Regions from separate parts of the Caldimonas sp. genome, predicted to be linked through region 2. Evidence: predicted binding sites of a transcription regulator. Region 2 holds the regulator's gene; each other region holds the start of a gene.
The links. Region 2 encodes FNR, which switches genes on or off when oxygen is low (the NO sensors DNR and NnrR bind a similar motif). Its sites were predicted from a motif close to TTGATNNNNATCAA; they were not measured.
Positions count from the first base shown of each region.

Region 1: the regulator FNR is predicted to act here: its motif matches at 4,348-4,361, upstream of ACK42S_RS11045 (hemerythrin domain-containing protein).
Region 3: the regulator FNR is predicted to act here: its motif matches at 3,139-3,152, upstream of ACK42S_RS15925 (type IV pili methyl-accepting chemotaxis transducer N-terminal domain-containing protein).

Region 1 is NZ_JBKBVU010000101.1:2,401-10,707, forward strand. It holds gene ACK42S_RS11025 (ligase-associated DNA damage response DEXH box helicase) at 1-441, shown strand, start outside; gene ACK42S_RS11030 (FmdB family zinc ribbon protein) at 475-639, opposite strand; gene ACK42S_RS11035 (thermonuclease family protein) at 776-1,267, shown strand; gene ACK42S_RS11040 (PAS domain-containing protein) at 1,464-3,704, shown strand; gene ACK42S_RS11045 (hemerythrin domain-containing protein) at 3,685-4,254, opposite strand; gene ACK42S_RS11050 (Crp/Fnr family transcriptional regulator) at 4,513-5,283, shown strand; gene xdhC (xanthine dehydrogenase accessory protein XdhC) at 5,290-6,102, opposite strand; gene xdhB (xanthine dehydrogenase molybdopterin binding subunit) at 6,102-8,307, opposite strand, start outside.
Region 2 is NZ_JBKBVU010000040.1:11,766-20,072, reverse strand. It holds gene ccoN (cytochrome-c oxidase, cbb3-type subunit I) at 1-1,421, shown strand, start outside; gene ccoO (cytochrome-c oxidase, cbb3-type subunit II) at 1,452-2,081, shown strand; gene ACK42S_RS06330 (cbb3-type cytochrome oxidase subunit 3) at 2,098-2,235, shown strand; gene ccoP (cytochrome-c oxidase, cbb3-type subunit III) at 2,255-3,169, shown strand; gene ccoG (cytochrome c oxidase accessory protein CcoG) at 3,264-4,655, shown strand; gene ACK42S_RS06315 (hypothetical protein) at 4,679-4,972, shown strand; gene ACK42S_RS06310 (hypothetical protein) at 5,017-5,259, shown strand; gene fnr (fumarate/nitrate reduction transcriptional regulator Fnr) at 5,276-6,022, opposite strand; gene hemN (oxygen-independent coproporphyrinogen III oxidase) at 6,264-7,670, shown strand; gene ACK42S_RS06295 (sulfite exporter TauE/SafE family protein) at 7,673-8,307, shown strand, end outside.
Region 3 is NZ_JBKBVU010000229.1:151-4,232, reverse strand. It holds partial or broken gene ACK42S_RS15935 (CBS domain-containing protein) at 1-467, opposite strand, end outside; gene ACK42S_RS15930 (response regulator) at 523-1,206, opposite strand; gene ACK42S_RS15925 (type IV pili methyl-accepting chemotaxis transducer N-terminal domain-containing protein) at 1,221-3,104, opposite strand; gene ACK42S_RS15920 (hypothetical protein) at 3,214-3,366, opposite strand; gene ACK42S_RS15915 (SDR family oxidoreductase) at 3,437-4,082, opposite strand, start outside.

The DNA.
Region 1 (8,307 bases), on a different contig from region 2:
TCGGTCTTCACCACGGACGAGCTGCTGCGCGACGTGCTGGCCAGCCTCAACGCCAGCGAGCTGTCGCAGCGGCGCTTCCGCGAGATCGCCCGTGTGGCGGGGCTGGTGTTCAGCGGCTACCCGGGCGCCCCCAAGAGCATGAAGCAGCTCCAGGCCTCCAGCAGCCTGTTCTTCGAGGTCTTCCGCAAGTACGATGCCGGCAACCTGCTGCTCGGCCAGGCCGAGCGCGAGGTGCTCAGTCAGGAACTCGACCTGCGGCGCCTCACCGCCACGCTGGAGCGGCTGCAGGCCTGGCGCCGCGAGGTGGTGGACCTGCGCCACCCCAGCCCGATGAGCCTGCCGCTGATGGTCGAGCGCTTCCGCGAGAAACTCAGCAACGAAAAACTGGCCGACCGGCTGGCCCGCATCCTGAAGGACGCCCACAGGGGTCTTGATCCGTGAGCCGCAGGGCCTTTGTCGCACGGCCCGTGCGGTTCAGCTCTTCTTCGAGGTCTGTGCAAAAAAGCGCGTGGGCGTATGCTGCACGGCCGGGCTGCCGCATTTGGGGCAGGTCAGTCGCACGGTTTCGTGCTCGGCGATGTGTTCGACATGCTCGAAGACATGCCCGCACTTTTCGCAACGGTATTGATAGGTCGGCATGGCGATCCTCCTTGGAACCGGTCTGCCGTCGGGCCCGCGGGGCCCGGTGGTCGCCCCGGGGTGCATTCTGTCGCGGCAGGCCCCCGCAGGGCAAGGGCCTGAGGGGCCGGGCTTGCGGGCCGGGATCGTGCGGGCGGTGCTCGCCCTGTGTGCTGCCTGGCCGACCGCGGCGACAGCGCAGGGCCCCGTGCCGGTGGAGCACCTGGCCACGGTGGTCCATGTCACTGACGGGGACACGGTCTGGGTCGAACTGGGCGATGCAGGCTGGCAGCCCGCAGGCCGGGTGAAGGTGCGCATCGACGGCATCGATGCGCCCGAGACCTGTCAGGCGGGCGGTCCCGAAGCCCGGACGGCGCTGGCGCAGCGGCTGCACGGCCAATCGGTGCGCATTCACCTGCACCGACGGGACGCCTATGCCCGCTGGCTGGGGCGGCTGCGTCACGACGGCGAGGACGTGGGGGCTTGGATGGTGACCGAGGGATGGGCCTGGAGTTACCGCTTTGCGTCGGGGCGCGGCCTCTACGATGACGAGCAAGCCCAGGCCCGGGCGGCACGGCGGGGGCTCTTTGCCCATCCCGACCCGATGCCGCCCCGGGTGTTCCGTCAATGGCATGGTCCCTGCCGGTGAGCCCTGGATCGCAGCACGCCCAGGCGTGAAGAAATCGACGGGGGGCCGGGGCGGCACTGTTGCGAATTGTGAGTTCCCCCTCTTGGGGGACATGGGCCTGCCTGGCAACCGGCACAATGCTCCTTCTATGCCGAAAGAACGCATAGTCCTCGCCGAGCCTGCCCGCATGAACTGGGGGTCGTCCCTGACGCAGCTGATGCATACCCACCTGGGCATGAGCCAGCCCGAGGAGCTGGCCGCCTGGCTGCGCGCCCTCGTGTTGGCCGAGCCGGCGGGGCGGGCGCAGGCTGTCGTGAAGCTGCAGCGCTGGCTGGAGTCGGTGGCGGCCGCACAGTCGGCGCTGGAGGCCGAACTGGCCCAGGCCCGCCATCAGCATCGCGACGCCGAACGCATGCGCCTGGCCATGGAGAGCGTGCAGGACGCCTTCTGGGACTGGGACCTGGTGACCGGCGTGGCCTACTTCAGCCCCCGTCTGCTGGAAATCCTGGGCTACGCGCCGGGGGAGTGCGAGATGACCCTCGAGCGCTGGCGCGAGCACATGCACCCCGAGGACCGCGTCGAGGCCCGTGAGCAGCTCCAGGCCCACCTGCGCAACGAGACGCCGCGCTACCAGGGTGAATTCCGCGTACGCAGCCGAGACGGCCAGTGGCGCTGGGTGCGCTCGCGCGGCCGGGTGGTGGCGCGCGATGCAACGGGCCAGGCGCTGCGCATGGTGGGCACGCACACCGACGTGACGCTGCAGCGCCAGGCCGAGGAGGAGGTGCTGCACCAGCTCCGTTTCATCGAGGAGCTGGTCGAGATCATCCCCAACCCAGTCTATTTCAAGGATGCGCTGGGCCGCTACATCGGCTGCAACCGGGCCTGCGAGGACCTGATCGGCGTGCGCCGCGAGGACTTCCTGGGTCGCACCGCCCGCGACGTCCTGGGCAGCGGCGGCGCCGACGAGGAAGTGCACGACCAGCGGCTGTTCGCCAGCGGTGGGGTGCAGACCTTCGAGACACGCCTGAGCCTGCCCTCGGGCGAGATGCGTGAACTGATCCACAGCCGCACCTTGTTCACGGGAGCCCAGGGCCAGGTGGGCGGCATCCTGGGTGTGGTGACCGACATCACGCAGCACAAGCAGGTGGAGGCGGCCCTGCGCGAGGCCAAGGCCGCCGCCGAGGCGGCCAGCCGGGCCAAGAGCGAATTCCTCGCCAACATGAGCCACGAGATCCGCACGCCGATGAACGGCATCATGGGCCTGGTGGACCTCACGCTGGACACCCCGCTGAACGAGACGCAGCGCCGCTACCTGACGCTGGTGAAGTCCTCGTCCACCTCGCTGCTGAACATCCTCAACGACATCCTCGACCTCTCGCGCATCGAGGCCGGGCGCCTCACCGTGGAGCAGCTCGGCTTCGACCTGCAGGCACTGCTGCACGAGGTGCTGGCGCCGCTGGAGCCGCGCGCGGCCGACAAGGGCCTGAGCCTGCGGTGCACGGTGGCGCCCGAACTGCCGTCGCAGCTTGTGAGCGACCCGCTGAGGCTGCGTCAGATCCTGGTCAACCTGGTGGGCAATGCCATCAAGTTCACGCGCCAGGGCCGGGTGGACGTGACGGCCTGGCCTGAAGGCCGTGGCGGCTCGGCGGTGCTGCACCTGTGCGTGGCCGACACCGGCGTGGGTATCGCGCCGGACAAGCTCGATCGCATCTTCGAGTCCTTCACCCAGGCCGACAGCTCCACCACCCGCGAGTTTGGCGGCACCGGGCTGGGGTTGACGATCTCGCGCCGGCTGGCGCAGGCGCTGGGCGGACAGCTGTGGGCCGAAAGCGAGCTCGGTGTGGGCAGCCGCTTCCACCTGACCTTGCCGCTGCTGCCCCTGGTCCCGTCGGCCCAGTCGGCGGGTGATGACGAACTCCTGCAGAGCTGGGGCACGGCCGCGTCCACCACGGTCAATGTTTCGCGCGACAAGGCGCGCTCGCGCTATGAGTCCACCGGCTACCTGGGTTTGGCCGGGCTGGAGACCGACGAGGGGTTGCCCGAGGATGCCCAGGGCCTGCACGTGCTGCTGGTGGACGACCACGCGGTCAACCGCTTCATCGCCAGCCAGATGATCCGGCGCTGCGGCCACCAGGTCGCGGCGGCGGTGACCGCCGAGGAGGCGCTGGCGCTGTGCGATGCGCAGGAGTTCGACCTGATCTTCCTGGACCTGCAGATCCCCGGGATGAGCGGCATCGAACTCACCCACCGCATCCGGGCCCTGCAGGCCCAGTACGGCTGGCGCTGCCCGATCGTGGCCCTCACGGCACGGGCCATGCCGATGGACCGGGCCCGTTGCATGGATGCGGGCATGGACGACTATCTCACCAAGCCGGTCGATCAGGAGCGCCTGCAGGGCGTGCTGCGCCTGGTGGCCAGCGCCCGTCAGCAACCGGCTTTCAGCGTGTCGCGGCGGTAGGGCCGGTGGAGACCACCCCCCGACGCGAGGCCATCTCCAGCCCCATCGCCGCCTGGTCCCGTGCGCTCAGCCGGCCGCGGGCCGCGGGGTAGATCACGGTCTCCTCCAGCGCGATGTGGCTGTCGTACAGCCCGATGAAGCGCTGCAGCAGTTCCAGTTCCTGGTGCGAGAAGTCGGCTTCCTGGCCCTGCGCGATGCGCTGCAGCGCCTCGCGCAGGCCCTGCCAGAGATGGTGCATCAGCCGGTGGTCCTGCTGGAGCCGGCGCACCGCGGCGTGCACCGCAGCATGGGCCGCGTCCCGGGGCAGGGCCAGCAGCGGCGGGAAGACATGGCGCTCCTCGTCTTCGTGGTGGTGCGGGGCGGCCACGTCGAAATAGCGCAGCACATCGGCCGCGGCCTGGCGGGCCGGCGCGTCGTTGCCCACCCGGTGCAGATGCTCGGCCAGGCGCTGCAACAGGGCCACGCTGCGTTGCACGCGTTCATGGCAGGCCTCGAGCATCTCGAAGGGCTGGTCGAAGCCGACGGCGGGAGACTGGAAACCGGGAAGCATGGCGGCGCTGCAGGGCCCGGTGCGATGGGCCCGGGGGTGTCGGCCATTGTGCGCGCAATGCCCTGAGCGGGGGAAGGTGCGGGCCGATGGGCCTTGCGGTGGATCAAGTTTCGTTCCTGGGGAGAACCCGCAGGCCGTGGGAGGCCGGGCCGGTGCAGATCGGCTTTCTTGAGCCAACGCAATACCCGCCGCGGGCCGAACTGAGACAGTCGGGGCTCGACGATCTCCGGGTGTGTGGAGCAGACGATGAACAGGCTCATGGACCGATACCGAGGCCATCCCGCCGGCGCGGCCCAGCGTGAGCGGGGCATTCCTTTCGACGCCAGGGTGGCGCTGCTACAGGCCGCGCTGGCGCCGGCGCGGGTCACCCGCGAGGCGGCACAGGCCCTGGCCGCTGTGGCACGCGAACACCTGCTGGAGGGGGGGCAGGTGGTCTTCGATCGCACCCAGAGGGGCTTGGCGCTGTGGTTGGTGGTCTCGGGCCAAGTGGCGCTGGGCACGCTGCGCGAGGGGCGGCTCGCCCAGCAGACCCGGCTGGTGGAGCCCGGTCAGTGGCTCGATGTGGCCAGCGCCTGGCTGGACGCTCGCTACCTCGAAGATGCGGTGACCCAGGGCGAGGCGCTGCTGTGGTCCTTCGATGGCGAGGCGGTGCGCGAGTGCTGCATGGACCACCCCAGCCTCGCCGACGGCCTGGTGCGCGCGCTGGCTCGCCGGGTGCGCTGCCTGACCGAAGGCACCCTGGGCCTGATGCTCAAGGATGCCGAGGCCCGCTGCGCAACCTGGCTGCTGGAGCATGCCGAGCTGCGTCCCGGCAGCGAGGGCGGCAAGACCGCCCTGGTGGCGCTGCGCGAACGCAAGCGGGCCATCGCCTCGCAACTGGCCGTGACCCCCGAGACCTTCTCGCGCGTGCTGCGCCAGTTGCGCGAGCGCCAGGTCATTGACGTGGCGGGCTATACCGTGAAAGTGCTGGACGTCGAGGCGCTGCGCCGCGTGGCCGGCTCGCCGCCGGGCGAACACGCGGCTGCGTGAGATGACTCAGCTGGCGGCCGGGGAGGTGGTGGCCTGCAGCAACTCGGCCGCCACCGCCACCGCGATCACCTCGGGCGCCTTGCCCTCGATGCCCGGCACGCCGATCGGGCAGCGCATGCGCGCGATCACCTCCGGCGCGATGCCCCGTTCGACCAGCCGGTGCTCGAAGCGCGCCCGCTTGGTTTTCGAACCGATCAAGCCGAAATAGCGGAAGTCGCCGCGGCGCAGGATGGCCTCGGTGATGCGCAGATCCAGGTCGTGCTGGTGCGTCATCACGAGGTAGCAGGCCCCGGGCGGGGCGCGGTCGACCTCGGCCTCCACGCCGTCCACGCAGATGCGCTCGACATGGGCCGCTTCGCTCCCCGGGGCTTCGGTGGGGAAGGCGTCGTCGCGCTCGTCGATCCACTGCACCTCACAGGGCAGGGTCGCCAGCAGGCGCACCAGGGCGCGCCCGACATGGCCGGCCCCATAGAGCTGCAGCACGAAGCGCGGTGCCTCGACGGCCCAGTCGGCCCAGGCGGCTTCGTCCAGCGGGGTAAAGCGCAGCACGACCACGCCGCCGCAGCACTGGCCCAGGCGCGGGCCCAGCGGGAAGCGCTGCGTGAAGGCCGTCCATCCCGGCTGGGCCAGGGCCTCGCGTGCCAGACGGATGGCCTCGAACTCCAGGTGGCCGCCCCCGATGGTGCCGGCCACCTCGGCGGCCGAGACCAGCATGCGCGTGCCGGCCTCGCGCGGGGCCGAGCCCTGGGTGTGGTCCACGCTCACCACCACGGCCGCAAGGCCACGGTCCAGCCAGGTGCGGGCGGTCTGGCGCACCATCAGGCGGCCCGCCGCACGGCCTCGACGGCCGCCAGGATGGCCTCGGGCGTGGCCGGTGCGCGCAGCGGCGGATCGACACGGTGGCCGCCCACGGCCGAGATGGCATCGCGGATCGCGAAGAACACCGAGAAGGGCAGCAGCAGCGGCGGCTCGCCCACCGCCTTGGAGCGATGGATGCTGTCCTCCCGGTTCTCGGCATCGAACAGCCGCACGTTGAACACCGGCGGCACGTCGTTGGCCGTGGGGATCTTGTAGGTGCTCGGTGCGTGCGTCATCAGCCGGCCGCTCACCGGATGCCACCACAGCTCCTCGGTGGTGAGCCAGCCCATGCCCTGGATGAAAGCGCCTTCCACTTGGCCGATGTCCACGGCCGGGTTGAGCGAGCGACCGGCGTCGTACAGCACGTCGGCGCGCAGCGTGCGCGCCTCGCCGGTGAGCGTGTCCACGATCACTTCGGACACGGCGGCTCCATAGGCGAAATAGTAGAAGGGGCGGCCTTTGAGGGTCTTCGGGTCCCAGTGGATCTTGGGCGTGGCGTAGAAGCCGTCGCTCCACAACTGCACGCGCGCCAGGTAGGCCTCCCATACCAGCTCGTGGAACGGCAGGCTGCGGCCGCCCACGCTCACGGTGTCGTTGGCAAAGCGCACCTCCTGCGGCGAGCCGCCATACCGGCTGGCGGCAAATGCGGCCAGCCGCTGCCGGATCTGGCGGGCGGCGTCCTGGGCCGCCTTGCCGTTGAGGTCGCTGCCGGTGGAGGCCGCGGTGGCCGAGGTGTTGGCCACCTTGTCGGTGTCCGTGGCGCTGCAGCGCACGCGCTCGAAGTTCACGCCCAGCTCATGGGCCACCACCTGGGCCACCTTGGTGTTCAGGCCCTGGCCCATCTCGGTGCCGCCGTGGTTCACCAGGATGGAGCCGTCGTTGTAGACGTGCACCAGCGCACCGGCCTGGTTGAAGTGCGGCACGTTGAAGGAGATGCCGAACTTCACCGGCGTGAGTGCGAGGCCCTTTTTCAGCACGGGGCTCGCGTCATTGAAGGCCCGCACGGCCTCGCGCCGGGCGCGGTAGTCCGAGCTGCGCTCCAGGGCGTCCACCAGCTCGTGGATCACGTTGTCCTCGACCGGCTGGCCGTAAGGGGTGGTCTGGCCTTCGCGGGCATAGAAATTGAGCTTGCGCACGTCCAGCGGGTCGCGGCCGAGGTCGCGCGCGATGGAGTCGAGGATCTGCTCGATCGCGATCGCGCCTTGCGGGCCACCGAAGCCGCGGAAGGCCGTGTTGCTCTGCGTGTTCGTCTTGGCCGAGTAGCCATGGATCGCCACCTCGGGCAGCCAGTAGGCATTGTCGAAGTGGCACAGCGCGCGGGTCATCACCGGCCCGGAGAGATCGGCCGAAAAGCCCGCGCGCGACACCATGTCGATCCGGGCTGCCAGCACGCGGCCCTCGTCGTCGTAGGCCACCTCGTAGTCGTAGTGGAAACAGTGGCGCCGGCCGGTGATGAGGAAATCGTCGTCCCGGTCCACGCGCAGCTTGACCGGGCGGCGCAGTGTGCGCGCTGCCACGGCCGCCACGCAGGCGAACAGCGCCGACTGCGACTCCTTGCCGCCGAAGCCGCCGCCCATGCGCCGGCATTCCACGCGCACATGATGGGCCTGCAGGCCCAGGGCTTGCGCCACCACATGCTGCATCTCGGTGGGGTGCTGGGTCGAGCACTGCACCAGCATGCCCTCGTCTTCGAGGGGGCGGGCGTAGGCGATCTGGCCTTCCAGGTAGAACTGCTCCTGGCCCCCCACGTCGAACACGCCCTTGAGCTTGCGCGGTGCCCGGGCCAGCACCTGCTCGAGCGCGCCCGGTGCGCTTTCGCGCCTCATGTGCATGGGCGGCAGCACGTAGCGGCCGGCCGCATGCGCGGCTTGCGGGGTGAGCACAGCCGGCAGGCTCTCGTAGGTCACCACCTCGGGCTGCCGGGCCAGGGCCGCGGCACGCCGGGCGGCTTCGACCGAGGTGGCTACCACCGCAAACACGGGCTGGCCCACGTACTGCACCAGACCGTCGGCCAGGATGGGGTCGTCGCCCTTCACGATGGGGGCGACATCGTTGGTGCCGGGGATGTCGCGCGCGGTGTAGACCGCCACGACACCCGGTTGCGCCCGCACGGGGTCGAGGTTCAGCGCGGTGATGCGCGCATGGGCCTCGCGTGACAGACCAAGC
Region 2 (8,307 bases):
AGGCGGCGAACTACAACGACACCGTGGTGCGGCAGTTTTCCATTGCCGCCATCGTGTGGGGCGTGGTCGGGATGCTGGTGGGCGTGTGGATTGCCGCCCAACTGGCCTGGCCGGAACTGAACTTCGGGATCCCCTGGCTCAGCTACGGCCGGCTGCGTCCGCTGCACACCAATGCAGTGATCTTTGCCTTCGGCGGCAGCGCACTGTTCGCCACCAGCTACTACATCGTGCAGCGCACCTGCCAGGTGCGGCTGATCTCCGACAAGCTGGCGGCCTTCACCTTCTGGGGCTGGCAGGCCGTCATCGTGGCCGCGGCGGTCTCGCTGCCCCTGGGCTACACCAGCGGCAAGGAATACGCCGAGCTGGAATGGCCGATCGACATCCTCATCACCCTGGTGTGGGTGGCCTACGCCGTGGTGTTCTTCGGCACCATCGGCATCCGCAAGGTGCGCCACATCTATGTGGCCAACTGGTTCTTCGGCGGCTTCATCCTGGCCGTGGCCTTGCTGCACCTGGTCAACAGCGCGGCCATGCCGGTGAGTTTCATGAAGAGCTATTCGGCTTACGCTGGCGTGCAAGACGCCATGGTGCAGTGGTGGTACGGCCACAACGCCGTGGGCTTCTTCCTGACGGCCGGCTTCCTCGGGATGATGTACTACTTCATCCCCAAGCAGGCCGAGCGCCCGGTGTACAGCTACCGCCTCTCCATCGTGCACTTCTGGGCCCTGATCTTCACCTACATGTGGGCGGGCCCCCACCATCTGCACTACACCGCGCTGCCCGACTGGGCGCAAAGCGTGGGCATGTTGTTCTCGCTCATCCTGCTGGCGCCCAGCTGGGGCGGCATGATCAACGGGATCATGACCCTCTCGGGAGCCTGGCACAAGCTGCGTGACGACCCCATCCTGAAGTTCCTGATCGTCTCGCTGTCTTTCTACGGCATGAGCACCTTCGAGGGCCCGATGATGTCGATCAAGACCGTCAATGCACTGAGCCACTACACCGACTGGACGGTGGGTCACGTGCACTCCGGCGCGTTGGGTTGGGTGGGCCTGATCACGATGGGCTCGTTGTATTACCTCGTGCCGCGCCTGTTCGGCCGCAAGCAGATGTACAGCGTGCGCGCCATCGAGCTGCACTTCTGGATCGCCACCATCGGCATCGTGCTCTACATCGCGGCGATGTGGATCGCCGGCGTCATGCAGGGCCTGATGTGGCGCGCCGTCAACCCCGACGGCACGCTCACCTACAGCTTCGTCGAAAGCGTGAAGGCCACCTATCCCTTCTACGTGATCCGGCTGCTGGGCGGCATCCTCTACCTCGCCGGCATGGGCGTGATGGCCTGGAACGTGGTGATGACCGTGCGCAACGGCCGTCCGTCCGAGGTCGCCATTCCGGCGATGAAGCCTGCGGCGGCCTGAGGCCCGGACCCAAGAGAACAAGGAATCATCATGGCTGACTCCCACAACAAGCCCGGCTTCTTCACCCACGAAAGAATCGAGACCAACAACTTCCTGATGATCGTGCTGATCATCCTGGTGGTGTCGGTCGGCGGCCTGGTCGAGATCGTGCCGCTGTTCTTCCAACGCTCCACCACCCAGGCGGTTGAGGGCCTGAAGCCCTACACCCCGCTGCAACTGGTGGGCCGCGACATCTACGTCCGCGAGGGCTGCTATGGCTGCCACTCGCAGATGGTGCGCCCTTTCCGCGCCGAGACGCTGCGCTACGGTCCGTACTCCACGGCCGGCGAGTTCGTCTACGACCACCCCTTCCAGTGGGGCAGCAAGCGCACCGGCCCCGACCTGCACCGCGTGGGCGGCCGCTACAGCGACGAATGGCACCGCATCCACCTGATCAACCCGCGCGACCTGGTGCCCGAGTCCAACATGCCGGCTTACCCCTGGCTGGACAAGACCGTGCTGAACCCCCAGGACGCTGCGCCTCGGATGCGCGCCCTGCGCCGCCTGGGCGTGCCCTACAGCGATGAGGAAATTGCCAAGTCGAGCGACGAGCTCAAGGGCAAGACCGAGATGGATGCCGTGATCGCCTACCTCCAGGTGCTCGGCACCGCCATGAAGTGAGGGACCGACGATGGACATCGACGTGAATGACCTGCGCATCATCGTGACGGTGGTGTCGCTACTGACCTTCATCGGCATCTGCGGCTGGGCCTATGCCCGCCGCAACCGGGAGCGCTTCGACGAGGCCGCCCGACTGCCCTTCCAATCCGAATAGCCCAAGCCGGGACGTCAACATGAGCGATTTCTTCAACGACGGCTGGTCGATCTTCATCGCCGTCACCACCATCGTCAGCATCGTCGCCTGCCTGGTGCTGCTGCTGGTGGCGTCCAAGCGCAAGGTCATGGCCCATGACAACACGACCGGCCATGTCTGGGACGGCGACCTCAAGGAGCTGAACAATCCTCTGCCGCGCTGGTGGATGGGTCTGTTCGTCATCACCATCGTGTTCTCGGCGGTCTATCTGGTCTTCTATCCGGGCCTGGGCAGCTACCCGGGCACCTGGGGCTGGTCGCAGGCCGGCCAGTACGAGAGCGAGATGGCCAAGGCAACAGCCCAGCTCGAGCCCGTGTATGCCCAGTTCGAAGGCAAGGAGGCCGAGGCACTTGTGGCCGATCCGCAGGCCATGGGCATCGGCGAGCGCCTGTACGTGAACTGGTGCGCCCAGTGCCACGGGTCTGACGCCCGCGGCAGTCGGGGCTTCCCCAACCTCACCGATGGGGACTGGCTGTGGGGAGGCTCGCATGAGGCCATCAAGACCACCATCGCCCAGGGCCGCACGGGGGTGATGCCCCCGATGGGGCAGGCCGTGGGCGGCGGCGAGAACGTGCGCAACGTGGCCCACTACGTGATGAGCCTGTCGGGCAGCCCGCACGACCCCATCGCCGCCCAGCTCGGCCGCGCCAAGTTTGGCGTGTGCGCTGCCTGCCACGGCGCCGACGGCAAGGGCAACCCCACCATGGGGGCCCCCAACCTCACCGACCGCATCTGGCTGCACGGCTGGGGAGAGCAGGCCATCATGAACATCATCACCAACGGCAAGACCAATGTGATGCCGCCGCATGCCGGCAAACTCACCGAGCCGCAGATTCACGTGCTGGCCGCTTACGTCTGGGGCCTGTCACGCACCGGCGCCGCCTCATCCCGCTGACCCCTCGCATCGACGGTTCCCTTCCTTGAGCAGCACCGAATCACGGGTCATCCCGATCCAGCCCGCGCCCGAGGACGGCGACGCCGCCAGCCAGATGGTGTCGCTGTACCAGAAGCAGGAGAAGATCTACGCCCGCGCCGTCCACGGCTGGTTTGCCGCGTGGCGCTGGGCGCTGGTGTGGATCACCCAGCTCGTCTTTTATGGGCTGCCCTGGCTGGAATGGAACGAACGACAGGCGGTGCTCTTCGACCTGGCTGCACGGCGCTTCTACATCTTCGGACTGGTCCTGTACCCTCAGGACTTCATCTACCTCGCGGCGCTGCTGATCATCAGCGCCTACGCGCTGTTCCTCTTCACGGCGGTGGGCGGGCGACTGTGGTGCGGCTATGCCTGCCCGCAGACGGTGTACACCGAGATCTACATGTGGGTGGAGCGCAGGATCGAGGGCGACCGCACCGCGCGCATGCGGCTCGACCAGGGCCCATGGACCCTCGAAAAGCTCTGGCGCAAGACCGCCAAGCAGGCCGTGTGGATCGCCATCGGCCTGTGGACCGGCTTCACCTTCGTCGGCTACTTCACGCCGATCCGGGAGCTCGGCGCGTCGGTCCTCAGCCTGGGCCTGGGGCCCTGGGAATGGTTCTGGATCCTTTTCTACGGCTTGGCCACCTACGGCAATGCCGGCTACCTGCGCGAGCAGGTGTGCAAGTACATGTGTCCCTACGCGCGCTTCCAGAGTGCGATGTTCGACCGGGACACCATGATCATCACCTACGATGAGGCCCGAGGCGAACCGCGTGGCTCGCGCCCCCGCAAGGCCGATCCGAAGCAGCTCGGACTGGGCCACTGCATCGACTGCACCCTGTGCGTTCAAGTCTGCCCCACCGGCATCGACATCCGCAAGGGCCTGCAGTACGAGTGCATCGGCTGCGCTGCCTGCATCGATGTATGCAACGGCGTGATGGACAAGATGAACTACCCGCGTGGGCTGATCCGCTACTCCACCCAGAACGGCATGGCCCAAGGCTGGACGCGGGCCCAGATGTTCAGGCGGGTGCTGCGCCCGCGGGTGCTCGTCTACACCGCCATCCTCGCACTCATCAGCGCCGCCTTCGTCGGCAGCCTGGTGCTGCGCAGCCCCTTCAAGGTGGACGTGATCCGCGATCGCGGGGCGCTGGCGCGCATCGTCGAGGACGGCTACATCGAAAACGTCTATCGTCTGCAGATCATGAACGCGCTCGAGCAGCCTCAGCGATACCGGGTCAGCGTGTCCGGCCTGGAAGGCCTGCGCGTGGTCTCCGAACCGCAAATCGAGGTGGACAGTGCGGCCGCGCGCTGGCTGGCCGTGCGCGTCCAGTTGCCGCCGCACCATGCCGAGCCGCTGCGCGGCCGCTCCAGTCCGATCGAGTTCCGCATCGATCGCCTGGCCCAGGGCGACGAGCCCGAGCGCAGCGTGAATGAGCGATCCACGTTCCTGGTGCCGCGTTGAGTGGCCCACCCGAGGAGAATCCCATGCGCCGACCACTTGCCAAGCATCCCGACCCCCGGCCGCCGGCTGCGCCGTGGTGGCGTGAACCGACGATGTGGCTGGTGGTTGGCGGGCCGCTGGCCGTCGTAGCCGCCTGTGTCGTCACGATCATCCTGGCCATCGGGCACCCCGACCCGGTGCTGCAGCGCGGGCCCGCCGCGACCGCGGCTTCCGGCGCTGGCACTGGCGGGCAGGGCGACCTCAGGCTGATGCCCGCGCACCAGGCACGCAACCACACCGCCACGCCCGTCTCGGCCCTGCCGGGCCGAGGCGAATGAGACGGCCGGTGGCGCACTCTTTCCCCCGGCAAGGCGAGCGGGCGATGAAACTGTCCTGGATGAGCATCCTCTGGCCAGCCTTCCTGATGGCCGGCGTCGTCGAGATGGTGGTGTTCGCGATGGTCGATCCGCAGGACCTGCACTGGTTCGGCGGCGCCCCGGTCGACCTCTCGGCCTCGGCGGTCTATTCGCTGGCCTTCTTTTTCTTCTGGGCAGCCTTCATTGTGGCCGGCGCGATGATGCAGATGCTGGCCCGCCCGCCGGAGCGAGGGCGCGAGGGCGCCTGAACCCGGCGCGCGCGGCTCAGCAGGTGCTGTGGTTGATGAGGCGGCGCAAACCGTCCTCGTCCAGGATGCGGATCTGGCGCTGCTTGACCTCCAGCAGGCCGTCTTCCTGAAACTTCGAGAAGGTGCGGCTGACCGTCTCCAGCTTCAGGCCCAGGTAACTGCCGATCTCCTCGCGGGTCATGCGCAGGATCAGCGAGGAGGGTGAAAAGCCTCGCGCCTGCAGGCGCTGTGTGAGGTTGAGCAGGAAGGCCGCCAGCCGCTCCTCAGCGCGCATGCTGCCCAGCAGCAGCATCACGCCATGGTCGCGCACGATCTCACGGCTCATGATCTTGTGGAACGAACTCTGCAACTCCGTGAACTCACGTGAGAGATGTTCGAGCTGCTGGTAGGGGATCACGCAGACCTGCGAATCCTCCAGCGCCACCGCGTCGCAGGTGTGCCGGTCCTGGCTGATGGCATCCAGCCCCAGCAGCTCCCCGGCCATTTGGAAGCCCGTGACCTGGTCGCGCCCGTCCTCCGAGGACACCCGTGTCTTGAAGAAGCCCGTGCGCACGGCATACAGCGACTGGAACGGGTCGCCGGCATGGAACAGAGCCTCGCCGCGCTTGACGCTGCGCCGCGAGGCCACCATGTGATCCAGCTTCTCGAGGTTGGGGCGTGACAGGCCCACCGGCAGACACAGCTCGCGCAAATTGCAGCTCGAGCAGGCGACCTTGAGGGTTTCGAGTTTGATCATGCGCGTCGGCCTCTCCTTGACGTTCATTATGGACCCCTGGGCGTCCCCAGACACGCTTCGGGACCGGATGTTCCCGCCGGCAGGTCGCGAAGTCCGGGCGGTGGCGCAGGCCGAGGGGGCCCAGAAGGGCGCCAGGCCGGTGTCGGGGGTCGTGTCGAGCGACATGATTGATGCTCCTCAGGCAATGCAACCGATTGTTCAGGAGCCCCCCCGGCAGGGACTTGAGCAAGATCAAGTCCCGCGCCGATGGCTCTGGCACAGTGCCGCCATGACGCCCGACCCCGCCCTGCCGATCTCCCCCGACGTCTTGCAACGTTTCGACGTTCCCGGGCCCCGCTACACCTCCTATCCCACGGCCGACCGCTTCGTCGAAGCCTTCGGGCCGGCCCAGCTCGAGCAGGCCCTGGCCCAACGGGCGGGTGGGGTGGGCACCCTGGGCGGGCGGCGGGCGGCGTTGTCTTTGTACGTGCACATTCCGTTTTGCGAGTCGGTGTGCTACTACTGCGCCTGCAACAAGATCATCACCCGCCATCACGAGCGGGCGGCCGAATACCTCGATGCCCTGGAGCGCGAGATCGGGCTGTATGTCGACGCCCTGGGTCGTGAGCAGCCGGTCAGCCAGCTTCACCTCGGTGGGGGCACGCCCACCTTTCTCAGCGACGAGGAGCTGGCAAGGCTGATGCAGAGCCTGCGCTCGGCCTTCCGGCTGGTGCCCGGCGGAGAGTACAGCATCGAGGTCGATCCCCGCACCGTCTCGCCTGAGCGGCTGTCCCGCCTGGTGTCCCTCGGCTTCAACCGCATCAGCCTGGGCGTCCAGGATTTCGATCCCGAGGTACAGAAGGCGGTGCATCGCGTGCAGGCCTTCGACAGCGTCGCCGGGCTGATCGAGCGCGCGCGCGAGCTCGGCATCGAATCGGTCAACGCCGACCTGATCTACGGGCTGCCTCGTCAGACCGCGGCCTCCTTTGCCCGCACGCTGGAGCTCATCGGCCAATTGCGCCCCGACCGCATCGCACTGTACGGCTATGCCCACCTGCCGGCGCGCTTCAAGCCGCAGCGGCGCATCCAGGCCGCGGAGCTGCCCGGTGCGGCGGACAAGCTGGCCATGCTGTCTGCGGCCATCGCGAGCTTTGCCCGGGCCGGCTACGACTACATCGGCATGGATCACTTCGCCCTGCACACCGATGCACTCGCCGTGGCCAAACGCCAGGGCCGGCTGCACCGCAATTTCCAGGGCTACAGCACCCAGCCCGATTCCGACCTGATCGCCCTGGGCGTGTCGGCGATCGGCCGGCTGGGCAGCCACTACAGCCAGAATGCGAAAACCCTGCCCGAGTACTACGATGCCCTGCGCCAGGGCCAGTTTCCGGTGGCGCGCGGCCTGGCACTCACCCGCGACGACCTCGTACGCCGGGCGGTCATCATGGCGCTGATGTGCCAGGGCCACGTCGCCTTCGAGTCGATCGAGCTGTCCTACCTGATCGACTTCCGCCGCTATTTCGCCGCCGAGCTGGCCCAGCTCGAGCCGATGGCCGAACAGGGGCTGCTGCGCATCGAAGCCGACGGCCTCCACGTGTCACCGGCCGGGTGGTACGTCGTGCGCGGCATTGCGATGGTCTTTGACAAATACCTGCAGGCCGAACGCAGCCGCGAGCGCTTTTCACGCATCATTTGAGGATGAACTCCGCCTTGCTGTTCAGCGCCTGGCTGATGGGCCTGGCCGGCAGCGTGCACTGCACGGCGATGTGCGGTGCCGCCACGCTGGCCATCGGTCGCACCGGAGCGCGTCTGTGGGCGTTCCAGGCCGGGCGCCTGCTGGGCTATGGCGCGGCTGGCGCGCTGGCGGCCGGCGCGGTGCAGGCCTTGCAGTGGGGGGCTGCGCAGGTCAGCGTGCTCAAGCCCTTCTGGGCCATGTTCCATGTGGCGGTGATCACGCTGGGGCTGGCCCTGCTGTGGCGGGGCCGTCAGCCGTATTGGCTCGACGGTCTGGCCCATCGCGTCTGGCAGCGCCTGCGCCACGCCAGCCTGGGAGGGTGGCTCGCGCACGGCGCAGCCGTTCCGCTGGCTGCCGGCCTGCTGTGGGTGCTGCTGCCCTGCGGCTTGCTGTACTCGGCCCTGATGGTGGCGGCCCTTGGGTCCTCCGTGGCCGAAGGGGCCGCGGTGATGCTGGCCTTCGCGCTGGGTTCCGCGTTGGGCCTGCAGGCCGTGGCGCTGGCCTGGCAGCGCCTGCGCGGACAAGCCTTGGCGGTCCGGGGAACCTGGGCGGTGCGTGCCGCCGGCGCGATCCTGGCCGCCACCTCGGCCTGGGCGCT
Region 3 (4,082 bases), on a different contig from region 2:
ACGAGATACACCGCGGTGGTGCCGTGCCGCTCGGTCAGGTCGCGCACCGTGACCAGGCCGGTGACGCGCTCTCCGTCCATGAGCGGCAGGTGGTGGATGTTGTGCCGCGCCATCAGCATCAAGGCCTCGATCGCGGGGCGGCGCTCGTCCAGGGTCAGGGGCGCCAGCGTGGCGATGTCCATGACCGGGCGCGACGGATCGAGCCCGGCCGCCACGACCCGGTTGCGCAGGTCGCGGTCGGTCACCAGGCCGAACAGGCGGCCCTGCTCGACCACCAGCACCGACGACACCCCCTGCTGCTGCATGAGCTGCGCCGCCTCGCGCACGCTGGCCGTGGGCGGCACCGTGACGGGATCGCGCCAGCGCAGGCCCGACAGCGGTTCGCTCAGCAGGTGCAGGTGCTGCTCGCGCCCACCGGGCGCCGGGCCGGGGACGGTCGGGTCGGGGGGAGGCCAAGGTGCGTGCATGGCCCCATCATCGCCGGCCAGCCCCGGCCTGACCAGAGGGGTACCCTGAGCAAGCTCAACCGCGCTGGCGCTCGCTGGCATAGACGGCCGCCTGCACACGCGAGCTCAAGCCCAGCTTGCGCAGGATGTGCTGGACGTGGATCTTGACCGTCGTCTCGGCGATGCCGAGTTCGCGGGCGATCTCCTTGTTGCTGGCCCCCCGAGCGATCTGGCCCAGGATCTCGCGCTCGCGCGGCGACAGGGTGTCCAGCGGCTCGGCCGCGGCCGGTTCAGGCGGCGCGGGCGCGCCGGGGGCGGCGTGCAGGGCCTGGAAGGCCGCCACCAGCTTGGCCGTCAGTTCGGGGCTGACGACCGAGTCGCCAGCCATCGTGCGCTCGATGGCCCGCACCAGGTCCGGGCCGTCGATGGTCTTGAGCACATAGCCGCGTGCACCGGCCTTCAGCGCCGCGGCGAGGTCCTGCTCGTCCTCGCTGACGGTGAGCATCAGCACCTTCGCACGCGGTGCCACCTCACGCAGGCCGGCCAGCGCATCCACACCGTTCACCCCGGGCAGGTGGTTGTCCAGCAGGATGAGGTCGGGCTGCAGTTCGCGTGCTTGGCGCTGGGCCTGCCCGGCATCGCCGGCTTCGCCCACCACCTGCAGCCGCGGCTCCAGGCCCAACAGGGCCACGATGCCGCGGCGAAACAGGGTGTGGTCATCGACGACCAGCAGGCGGATGCGGGCAGGAGCAGCAGGCATGGGCAGGGGTGGGTTCAGGCGGCCAGCGCTTGGGCCGGCACGGCCGGACCGGGCAGGGTCAGGACCACGCGGGTGCCGTGGCCGGGCTGGGTGTCGATGTGCACCGACGCGCCGATGCGGGCCGCGCGCTCGCGCATGATGCGCAGGCCCACATGGGTTTCGTCGGGGGGGGCTGCAGCGGCATCGAAGCCCACGCCGTCGTCGCGCACCTCGAAGCGCCACACCGGGGTCTGCTGCACGTCCACCCAGACTTCGCGGGCCTGTGCATGCTTGCGCACATTGGACAAGGCTTCCTGCACCACGTGCAGGACCTGGATCTGCACGTCCGGATCGAGCGGCAGGCCATGGCCATGCATCGACAGGTGCGCCCGCATCCCGCTTTGCAACTCGAACTTCTGCAGCGTCGCGCGCAGCGCCGGCTCGATGTCCTCGCCGCTGGCGCGGGTGCGGAAGTGCAGCAGCAGTTCGCGCACGTCGTTGTAGCTCTCGCGCACGCCGGCATCGAGCTCGCCCAGCACCCGCTCCACCGCGTCGGGATCGGCGCGGCGCAGGGCCTCGCGCAGCAGTTGCACCTGGATCTTCAGAAAGGCCAGCGACTGGGCGATGGAGTCATGCAACTCCTGCGCCAGCAGGCTGCGCTCCTGGGCCACCGCGGCCTCTTTGCCCAGCGCCTCGGCGCGCAGGCCCTCCATGGCCCCGGCCAGATGGGCCGCCAGGGCCTCGAGCAGGGATCGTTCGTCCTCGCCCAGTGCGGTGTCGCTGCGGAAGAAGAGATCCACCTCCCCCAGCAGCCGGTGCTGCAGCCGCACCGGCACCGACACCAGGGTCTGGTAGCCAGCCTGCGCGCACAGATCCCGTCCGGAGGGTCGGGACGAGACGATCGGAATGACCCGGGTGCTCGCGCCGTCCACGGCCTGGCCGCAGTGGCAACTGCCGGTCTGCACGCACTGCTCGTGCTCGCTCATGAACTGGGGCAGGCCGTCGCCGGCCAGCAGCAGATAGCGCTGGTTGGCCTCGTCGGACCAGCGCACGGCCACCGCGTCGGCCCGCGCCAGGCGCCGCACCTGGCGCGCAAACCCCTGGGCCAGCTCATCCAGCGTGGCGGCCTCGGCCAAGAGCGCGCTGGTCTCGTACAGTGCGGCCAGGCGCTCGCGCTGCTGTTCCAGCCGGGCGGTCTTCTCGGCCACCCGTCCTTCCAGGTTGGCATAGAGCGCCTGCAGCGTCTGCGCCATGCGGTTGAAGCCGCGGGCGAGCTGATCGAACTCCTCGCTCGATCCTTCCTCGACCCGCGCAGCAAAGTCCTGCGCCTGCACGCGCTGCAGGCCGCGCTGCAGGCGGTTGAGCGGATGGATCACGAACAGGTGGCCGGCATACAGCAAAGCCACCCCCACCGCGATGGCCAGTGCAAGGATGCCCAGTTGCACGGCGTGCAAGATGGCCGTCCACAAGGACAATTGCTGCTCGATGGCGCCGACAAAATCATCGATGGCCCCCACGAAGCGTTCGACGTCGCCAGAGGCGGCCGACGGTACAGCGCCCTGCCAGCGCTCGCGCAGGCTGCGCCACTGGCTGCGCACGGCGTCGAACCGGCTGCGGGTGGCCTCGTTCCAGGGTACGAAGAGCGGGCGGGAGGGGTCGCCGGTGAGCAACAGCTCCAGGCCCTGGTCGAATCGGCGCAGCCGTTCCTCGATCACGGCCGGGTCGGCCCGGCGCTCGACCTCGAGCGCGAGCTGGTAGCTCTTCATGCGCAGCCGGCCGGCCTCATTGACCGCGGCCGCCCCCCCCTCGATCTGCCAGGTGATCCACAGCGTCAGGCCGATCGAGGTCAGCGCGGCCAGCAAGAAGGCCGTGCACAACAGGGCCAGTTTGGCCCACAGCGTCCCCGGATGGCGTCTCATGCGGCCACTCTAGGCCGCAAGCCGGCCGCCTGGCTTGATCCGCGTCAAGTCCTCAAGAGCTCAGCCGGGTGCGGCCGCCATCTGCTCGCGCAGCACACGCGCGGTGGCCTCATCGGCCGGGAAGAAGGGCCGGGAAGAAGGTTTCCAGGGCCAGGTCCAGTTGCGACAGGTGGCGCTGCTGGCGCCAGTGGCGCAGCAAGGCGCCCACGTCGGTGCGCGCGCGGCCTGTCTCGCCACCCGCCGAGGAAGGGTTGCGTGTCATGGCCGCCAGCTTATCCGCGCGATCGCCGCATGCCCATGACCTGTGAGGTCATCGCCTGCGGCCGGCGCGCTCAGCTCAAGCCGTTGACGGGCAGCGCGGCCCCGTGCAAGGCGCGTGCCGCCGGCGAGGCCAGGAAAACGATGACCTCGGCCAGATCCTGCGGGGCCACCCAGCGGGAAGGGTCGGCGTCGGGCATCGCGGCCCGGTTCTCCGGCGTGTCGATGATCGTGGGCATCACGCAGTTGACATTGATGCCGTGCTCACGCAGTTCCATCGCCATCGCCTCGGTCAGACGCACCACGGCGCTCTTGGAGGCGCAGTAGGCCCCCATCTGCGCGCGGCCCTGGGTGGCACTGGCCGCTGCCACCTGGATCACCTTGCCCGCCCTTGCGGCCAGCATGTGCGGCACCACCGCGCGCGCCGTGTGTACCACCGTGCGGGCATTGAGGTCGAGCAGGAAATCCCAGGTCGCATCCGAGGTTTCATGCACGGCCTGCCCCATGCGGAAGCCGCCGGCGATGTTGCACAGCACGTCCAGACGGCCGAAACGCTGCAAGGCCTGCTGCACGGCCGCCTCCACCTGCGACGGATCGAGCAGGTCGGCCGCAAGCGTCAGGCGGGTGGCGTCGTCGGCCCCGTAGGCCCGCTGCAGGGCCGCAGGCTCACGATCGAGCAGCACCAGGCGGGCGCCGCGCTGTGCAAACGCCCGGGCCACG